Regions from separate parts of the Priestia sp. FSL P4-0332 genome, predicted to be linked through region 1. Evidence: predicted binding sites of a transcription regulator. Region 1 holds the regulator's gene; the other holds the start of a gene.
The links. The regulator LexA, encoded in region 1, represses DNA repair genes until DNA is damaged. The targets are predictions, from matches to a motif close to CGAACATATGTTCG.
Positions count from the first base shown of each region.

Region 2: the regulator LexA is predicted to act here: its motif matches at 1,093-1,106, upstream of uvrB (excinuclease ABC subunit UvrB).

Region 1 covers NZ_JBBOUA010000001.1:3,964,575-3,969,389, reverse strand. Annotated here, with positions in the region: gene MKY06_RS20895 (hypothetical protein) at 1-1,027, opposite strand, end outside; gene lexA (transcriptional repressor LexA) at 1,239-1,856, opposite strand; gene yneA (cell division suppressor protein YneA) at 2,003-2,332, shown strand; gene MKY06_RS20880 (YneB family resolvase-like protein) at 2,386-3,054, shown strand; gene MKY06_RS20875 (DUF896 domain-containing protein) at 3,124-3,354, shown strand; gene tkt (transketolase) at 3,522-4,815, shown strand, end outside.
Region 2 covers NZ_JBBOUA010000001.1:4,918,771-4,923,585, reverse strand. Annotated here, with positions in the region: gene MKY06_RS25870 (sigma-54 interaction domain-containing protein) at 1-838, opposite strand, end outside; gene uvrB (excinuclease ABC subunit UvrB) at 1,174-3,153, shown strand; gene uvrA (excinuclease ABC subunit UvrA) at 3,160-4,815, shown strand, end outside.

The DNA of each region.
Region 1 (4,815 bases):
TGCCCTCTGAATTTTTATGAAACGTGAGCTGAGAATATTCATAAGATAGTTTTAGCAACACGATTTTATAGAAAAAATGTAAAAATAAATTATAGTAATGCTGGCCAAATAGATGATTCATCAAAAGCTGATCCGTTTTAGAGTCTGTCGATTTAGAAATACACGAAAACACATGGTCTGTTATGACGTAATAGGTTTCAGGAGCCCATCTGGAATACACGTGTTTAGTATTATACGTTTTAATATACTCATGATTGTGTGCAGAAATAAACGCTTTCCCGCCAGGCGTATAGCTATTTAGCTGTCCAGTACGAAATAAAGTTGTGGAATTAATCTCTTGCTCTTGATTTACCGTTACATAACTTAACACAAACATCCGTTCATCGATAAAATAAGGAAGGCTCCCAACGTGCTGTTCACGTGTGGCTTCTTTCTTGATGTGTTCGTTCAAAAATGGCGCGAGCTGTGAAAAAATATAATCTTGCACTTTGCTATAGCGATGATGTTCATAGGTAATGGTGGATCCATGCTCTTCAGCAAGCTTCGGTTCTAATACACGAAAATGATTCATGAACTCTAAAATATCATCATAGGTGTAATGATTATGGCTCATCTCAGTGCGAATGGTCATGACGCCAATTTCAAAAGGACATAAAAAAACATCCACAGACAGCACGTTGCTAGACACGGTGGTGGAGGAAGTGTGTAAAGTAATGGTATGGTCTATTTTTTTTGAAAATCTAAGCAACCCTTCTTTTTCGCACGAGTCAGGGAATAGAATGCATTCAATGTAAGGAAGAAAATATTGATCCAGGCTATCATGAGATACGTAATATTGTTCTCCGTAGTATTCTTTTTCTAAATGTTTGTTTTGAATGGAAAAAAACTCGAACAAATTTGCTTCCAGTGCATGAACAAGCTGCTCTTTATTTTTTCGGTCAAAGGAAAAAGGAAAAAGAAACATGTTCATTGCTTTGGTAGGTACAATGGTTTGAAATGGTTCTGTTTTCCTTGGTGTATTGGTCATAAACTACATCCTTTTTATAGTCGGTTGTATTTCCTTGTAAGAGTCGAGGAAATGCAGGTAGAAAGTAAAGGATAAAACAAGCTTTATAAAAACCGTTCTACCTGCCTGCGATGATTCAATGTATCATTTATAATATGCCAATTTTTTTAGAAAACAAACGTAAAAAAACCAACTAACATCATGATTAGTTGGTTTTACATACAGTGTCTGATTAGTGAATCGTGCGATATACACCAGTTACTTTTCCTAAAATCGTTACGTGGCGAAGAATAATAGGCGCCATCGTTGAATTTTCAGGCTGTAAACGAACGAAATTTTCTTCTTTAAAGAAGCGTTTTACCGTTGCTTCGTTGTCTTCGGTCATAGCGACCACAATATCTCCATTATTAGCTGTTTGCTGCTGACGTACGATTACCATATCGCCATCTAGAATACCTGCTTCAATCATACTTTCTCCCATAATTTCAAGCATAAATACATGATCATCTGGAGAAACGAATTTATCTGGAAGAGGGAAATATTCTTCCACATTTTCAACGGCTGTTATAGGAAGACCCGCTGTTACTTTACCAATAACAGGAACATTAATGACATTGCTTTTAGGGATGTTTACTTCGTCTAGTTGAAGAACTTCGATTGCTCTCGGTTTTGTTGGATCTCTGCGAATTAACCCTTTGCTTTCTAAACGAGCTAAATGCCCGTGTACAGTGGAGCTAGAGGCTAATCCTACCGCTTCCCCAATCTCGCGAACAGAAGGCGGATAACCTTTTAATTTTACTTCGTGCTTAATAAAATCTAGTATGTCTTGTTGACGTTTTGATAGCTTCATATTTTTCACCTCGATTTTAGCTATTCTTTAGGTGAATTATACCACGTGATGTGTCAATATACAAACATAAGTTCGAAGAATTCCATTGACAGAAACAAATGTTCTCACTAAAATAAGAACATATATTCTGATAGGGGGATCATAATATGCAACAATTCTTACATTCTATGAAACATTACGCTATTTTTTTTGCAGTTATCGCTGCACTTACATATGTATTGACGCTGGTTTTAGGAGCGGATAAAGTAGATTTAGACAAATATTCAACGGTTACTATTACAAAAGGAGATACGCTTTGGGACTTGTCCAACAAGTATCATAATCACCATCATTTGACCACCAATGAATTTGTCAAATGGGTTGAAGAAGTCAATGATTTAAACTCAGACACTGCCCAGTCTTTATCTCCTGGAGATAAATTATATATTCCTGTTTTAAAAAAAGAGTTACATAATCAAGTGGCAATTGAACAGTAGTGTGTAACGGCCGTTCCTGAATATTGTTAGAAGCCGAAAAGGTCGTGATAAAAGTGGATGCCATTATTTATTGCCGTGTCAGTACGGATAAAAAAACCCAAGAAACATCTTTACAGCGCCAGCAAGAAGAATTAAAAAAGCTTGCTGATCTTCACCATCTAAAGGTGAAAAAAGTCGTGATGGAAAAAGCAAGCGGATATGATGTAGACAGAGAGGGTATTTTGGATGTTCTTCATACAATGAAAGAAGAGAAAATATCTGTGCTGCTCATTCAAGACGAAACACGATTAGGCAGAGGAAACGCCCGAATTGCGCTGCTTCATGCTTTTCATAAAGAAAATGCTACAATCTATACGATTAGTCATCAAGGCCAGCTTCAGCTTTCAGAATCTGATTCAATGGTGTTAGATATTATTAGCTTAGTGGAAGAGCATCAGCGGAAATTACATAATGCTAAAATTAAAAGAGGAATGAAAAGAGCCGTAGAAAAAGGTTATCGTCCGCAGCAAAATTTAAAAAATCAAGGAGTTAACTCGGGAAGAGAAAAAAAAGAAGCGCCGATTGAAGAAATTGTCCGCCTTCGTCATAACGGCTTAACCTTTGCTGAAATTTCAGTTACGCTAAAAGGTTTTGGTTATAATATTTCAAAAGCGACGGTACATCGTCGCTATCAAGAGTACCAAGACAGTGCTCAATCTCTTGATAAAACGAAAGAGATTTAGTAAGATGACTACATGTTGCCGGAACGGTTCGGTAATTTTAATTATTGATTATAAGGAGATAGGTTTTATATGCTATCAAAAGATAAACTTGCTCGTATTAATGCTCTTTCAAAAAAGGCAAAGGCTGAAGGGCTGACAGAATCTGAAGCGAAAGAACAGCAAGAGCTACGTCAGGAATATTTAAAAGTTTTCCGACAATCTATGACAAATCACCTTCATACGATTAAAGTTGTGGACGAAGAAGGTAAAGATGTTACGCCTAAGAAGTTAAAAGAGAGTAAAAAGAAGCGTCTTCACTGAGACGTTCTAGTAAAACTAGAGGGAGAGTTCCCTCTAGTTTTTTGTATATTTTTAATAAGGCACACAAAAACTGTAAAAGTGGAAATTTTTTTGGTTCAAGTATTGTACAAATAAGCAAATCATTAGTATGATAACATATGTACATAGTTTTGAAAGGAATGAAGAGTATGACACAACGTATTGAAGATCTTTCGATTGCAACAATTCGTACTTTATCAATCGATGCGATTGAAAAAGCAAATTCAGGTCACCCAGGTATGCCAATGGGAGCTGCTCCAATGGCATATACATTGTGGACAAAATTTATGAACATCAATCCAAAGAATCCAAACTGGTTCAACCGTGACCGCTTTGTATTATCAGCAGGACACGGATCGGCACTATTATACAGCTTGCTTCATTTAGCTGGATATGACTTATCAATTGAAGACCTTAAAAACTTCCGTCAATGGGGAAGTAAAACACCAGGTCATCCAGAGTTCGGTCATACAGCAGGTGTTGATGCAACAACTGGCCCACTAGGACAAGGTATTGCAATGGCTGTTGGTAAAGCAATGGCAGAACGTCATTTAGCTGAAACATACAACAAAGAAGGTTTAGAAATTGTAGACCACTTTACGTATGGTATTTGTGGTGACGGAGACTTAATGGAAGGTGTATCTGCTGAAGCAGCTTCATTAGCGGCACACTTAAAATTAGGACGTTTAGTTGTTTTATACGATTCAAATGATATTTCTTTAGACGGAGATTTAGATCGCTCGTTCTCTGAGAACGTAGAAGATCGTTTCAAAGCTTACGGATGGCAAGTAATCCGCGTTGAAGACGGCAATGACTTGACAGCGATTGCAAACGCAATTGAAGAAGCAAAAGGCGATTTAACACGCCCAACGCTAATTGAAGTAAAAACAACAATCGGATTTGGTTCTCCAAACCACGCGGGTACTTCTGGCGTGCACGGTTCTCCATTAGGTTCCGATGAAACAAAATTAACAAAAGAAGCTTATGCATGGACATTTGAAGAAGATTTCTATGTGCCAGAAGAAGTGTATGCTCACTTCAAAGCTACAATTGCTGAAGATGGCCAAAAGAAAGAAAACGAATGGAACGATGTATTTGCACAGTATAAAGAAAAATATCCTGAACTAGGTCGTCAATTTGAACTAGCAGTAGAAGGAAAGTTACCGGAAGGCTGGGAAGAAACGCTTCCAGCATACGAAACGGGTTCAAGCCTAGCTAGCCGTGCTTCTTCGGGAGAAGTATTAAATGCAGTAGCACAAGCTGTACCTCAATTCTTCGGCGGTTCAGCTGACTTAGCTGGCTCAAATAAAACAATGATTAAAGGTTCAGAAGACTTCACTGCAGCTGATTACAGCGGACGTAATATCTGGTTCGGTGTACGTGAATTTGCAATGGGAGCTGCATTAAACGGTATGGCTCTACACGGCGGTGTAAAAGTATTCG
Region 2 (4,815 bases), 950 kb from region 1:
CTCCTGTTAATAAAATAGGCATATCTGTAGATGCCACTTTTTTGGCAATGTCAACGGCTTGCTTAATTTCAGGACTGATACCCGCGAAAGAAGAAAATGGATTATCTTTCGGAATGAGAAGAGACACATCAATTTCTTCATTTAACCTTACAATATTGGTAATGTCATGTTCAGTTGCGACTCCACCTATGACTCGATTGTTTCTTATAATAGGAGATGCATTGATGAGCACGTGAGTTTGTTCATTAGGACGATGATACGTTCCGCGAACAGGGCGCCCTTCATTTAGAATCGTATGTAGAATGATGGATTCATCTTTGAAATGCTCTCCGATTTTTCTACCAATAATATCATCTCTCTGAATCTTATACGTATGTTCCGCAGCAGTATTCCACAAGATTACATTTCCTTCATTATCGACCGCTGTCACTGCATCATTAATGGTTTCTGCCAATGTATCAAAATAGGAAGCTAATATCTCATTTTGGCTATGCAAATGTGTAATCCACTGTGAAGGTGTTACAAGTCCTATTGTGGTTTCTTGGTTTTCTGCTTGAATGAGGACTGGTCTGTTCCAGTTTATGTTGGCTTGTAAATTGGCTAACGTAGAAGTAGAAGATGAAGGCCAATTTGTATCCGCTATTACTTTCTTTATGGAAGATGCCCTGTCATGACCTGTTAAAAGGTATCGTTCATCTTTGTGTATTACATAAAAGGTATTTGCTGTGACTACAACGAAGTCATAGTTTGAAAGTTCAGATTTCACTTTAGCTAAAGAAGTTGATTCTTCAACTGTTGTAAAGGAGTTATTTATAAGAACTTGATCAACGCTTGCCATACTAAACCCCTCTCAGTACATATTTTTTATACTGTATCATAATTTAGAAATTGGCGCAAAAGCCTATCTTTTTCAAACAATAACGCAGCTTACTTTCTTTTGTTGCTTTCATCTAAAGAGTTGTATTCCCTTCGAAAAGGGTAGTATAAGAATTTAGTGGGTAATAAAGTAACAGGGTAAAAAATAAAAACAAACAAACACTATATAAGATTAATACTCATTAGTTTCATTTATGATTATAAAGTGATAAAATACGAATATCAGTTCGTGTTTTCGGTTTTTACATATCGTAATAAAAATAGATAAAACAAGAAAATAGAAACGGAGGCCTTCATTTGAAAGATCAGTTTGAATTAGTATCCCCATATCAACCGCAAGGTGATCAGCCAAAGGCAATTGAAAAGATTGTGAAAGGAATTAAAGAAGGTAAGCAGCATCAAGTTTTGTTAGGTGCTACAGGAACGGGAAAAACCTTCACCATGTCTAATGTTATTAAGGAAATAAATAAGCCGACACTAATTATGGCTCATAACAAAACGCTTGCTGGTCAATTGTACAGTGAGTTTAAAGAGTTTTTTCCTAATAATGCAGTCGAATACTTTGTCAGTTACTACGATTACTATCAGCCTGAAGCCTATGTACCTCAAACAGATACATTTATTGAAAAAGATGCGAGCATTAATGATGAAATTGATAAACTTCGTCACTCGGCAACTTCTTCTCTTTTTGAACGAAAAGATGTCATTATTATTGCCAGCGTATCCTGTATTTATGGCTTAGGGTCTCCGGAAGAATACAAAGAAATGGTCGTATCTCTTCGAGTAGGAATGGAAAAAGAGCGCAATCAGCTGCTTCGTACGCTAGTAGATGTACAGTACGAAAGAAATGATATTGACTTTAAGCGCGGAACGTTTCGCGTTCGCGGTGATGTTGTGGAGATTTTCCCTGTGTCTCGAGATGAACACTGTATTCGCGTCGAGTTTTTCGGCGATGAAATTGACCGTATCCGAGAAGTTGACGCTCTAACAGGAGAAATCATTGGTGATCGTGAACATGTAGCTATCTTCCCGGCATCTCACTTTGTCACGAGAGAAGAAAAAATGCGTGTTGCCATTCAAAATATTGAAAAAGAACTAGAAGAACAGCTAGAGAAGCTAAAAGAAGCAGGCAAGCTTTTAGAAGCGCAGCGCTTGGAGCAGCGCACGCGCTACGACCTAGAAATGATGAGAGAAATGGGCTTTTGTTCGGGAATCGAGAACTACTCTCGTCATTTAACGCTTCGTCCCGCTGGTTCTACACCTTATACACTGCTGGACTTCTTCCCGGAAGATTTCCTTCTTGTTGTGGATGAATCACACGTTACGATTCCTCAAGTTAGAGGAATGTACAATGGAGACCAAGCGCGTAAACAAGTGTTAGTGGAGCATGGTTTCCGCTTGCCGTCCGCATTAGATAACCGCCCGCTTAAATTTGATGAATTTGAACAGCATATTAACCAAATTGTTCATGTTTCCGCAACACCAGGTCCTTATGAACTTGAGAAGGCACCTGATGTGATTGAACAAATTATCCGTCCAACGGGATTATTGGATCCAAATATTGAAGTTCGACCAATTGAAGGGCAGATTGATGATTTAATTGGAGAAATTCATGACCGGATTAAGCGAAATGAACGAGTACTCGTTACGACGTTAACAAAGAAAATGTCTGAGGATTTAACGAACTACTTAAAAGAAATCGGCATTAAAGTTCAATATCTTCACTCTGAAGTGAAGACGCTCGAGCGTATTGAAATTATCCGAGAGCTGCGGCTTGGAAAGTACGATGTGCTTGTAGGAATTAACTTACTTCGTGAAGGTTTAGATATTCCGGAAGTTTCGTTAGTAACCATATTAGACGCGGATAAAGAAGGATTCTTGCGTTCAGAACGATCGCTTATTCAAACCATCGGACGTGCTGCGCGAAATGCTAATGGACATGTCATTATGTATGCAGATCGCATCACAAACTCCATGGACATTGCTATCAATGAGACCAAGCGTCGTAGAAGTATTCAAGAAGCTTACAATGAAGAGCATGGTATTACACCAACAACGATTCAAAAAGAAGTTCGAGGCTCAATTCGTGCAACAGTAGTAGCAGAAGATACAGAAACGTATGAAGAAGCACCGGCATTTGATAAGCTCAACAAAAAAGAAAAAGCAAAGCTCGTAGAAGAAATGGAACAAGAAATGAAAGAAGCAGCCAAAGCGCTTAACTTTGAACGCGCAGCTGAGCTTCGTGACTTGATTCTAGAATTAAAAGCGGAAGGGTGACAAAACATGGCGATGGAAAAAATCGTGGTAAAAGGTGCACGAGCCCACAATTTGAAAAATATCGATATTGAAATCCCACGAGACAAATTAGTGGTGTTAACAGGGTTATCAGGTTCTGGTAAATCTTCTTTGGCTTTCGATACAATCTATGCAGAAGGACAAAGACGTTATGTCGAGTCGCTTTCGGCATATGCAAGACAGTTTTTAGGTCAAATGGATAAGCCAGATGTAGATTCGATCGAAGGATTGTCCCCTGCTATTTCAATCGATCAAAAAACAACGAGCCGAAACCCTCGTTCAACCGTCGGAACTGTGACGGAAATCTATGACTATTTACGCCTTTTGTTTGCTCGTGTAGGAAAGCCGATTTGTCCTAATCATGGAATTGAAATTACATCTCAAACGATTGAGCAAATGGTAGATAGAATTTTAGAATACCCTGAACGCACAAAACTTCAAGTACTGGCACCTGTGGTATCTGGACGAAAAGGTACCCATGTAAAAGTGTTAGAAGATATTAAAAAGGAAGGGTACGTTCGCATTCGAGTAGACGGAGAAATGCGTGAAATAACAGAAGAAATTGAACTGGAAAAAAACAAAAAGCACTCCATTGAAGTAGTGATTGATCGCGTTGTTGTAAAAGAAGGTGTAGCCGCTCGTTTGTCGGACTCTTTGGAATCAGCTCTTCGCCTTGGAGAAGGGAAAGTAATTATTGATGTGATTGGTGAAGAAGAACTGCTTTTTAGTGAGCATCATGCTTGTCCAAAATGTGGTTTCTCCATTGGAGAACTTGAGCCCCGCATGTTTTCATTTAATAGTCCGTACGGGGCGTGTCCAACGTGTGACGGGTTAGGAACGAAATTGGAAGTGGATAAAGATTTAGTTATTCCTAACTATGACTTAACGCTTCGTCAGCACGCAATTGCACCTTGGGAGCCAACAAGTTCTCAATACTATCCGCAGCTGCTTGAAGCCGTATGTACACATTACGGCATCGATATGGACGTGCCGGTGCGAGATATCCCGGAACATTTATTTGATAAAGTATTATATGGCAGCGGTAAAGAAAAAATTTACTTTCGCTATGAAAATGATTTTGGCCAAGTAAGAGAAAATCATATCGAATTTGAAGGCGTGCTTCGGAACGTAGAGCGCCGTTATCATGAAACAAGTTCAGATTATATCCGTGAGCAAATGGAAAAGTACATGGCTCAGCAAGCTTGTCCAAAATGTAAAGGAAATCGCTTAAAACGTGAAAGCTTAGCGGTGCTTATTGACGAAAAGCATATAGGAGATACAACCCGCTTCTCGGTAAAAGAAGCATATGATTTTTTTGAAAGTCTCAGCCTATCTGAAAAAGACATGAAGATTGCGGATATGATACTGCGTGAAATTCGTGAGCGTCTAAGCTTTCTCATTAACGTGGGACTTGATTACTTAACATTAAACCGCTCTGCTGGAACTCTCTCAGGAGGAGAAGCACAGCGGATTCGTTTAGCTACTCAAATTGGTTCTCGTTTGACGGGGGTTCTTTATATTTTAGATGAACCTTCTATCGGTCTTCATCAACGTGACAATGATCGCTTAATTCGCACGATGCAAGATATGCGCGATATTGGAAATACGTTGATTGTTGTAGAACATGACGAAGATACGATGATG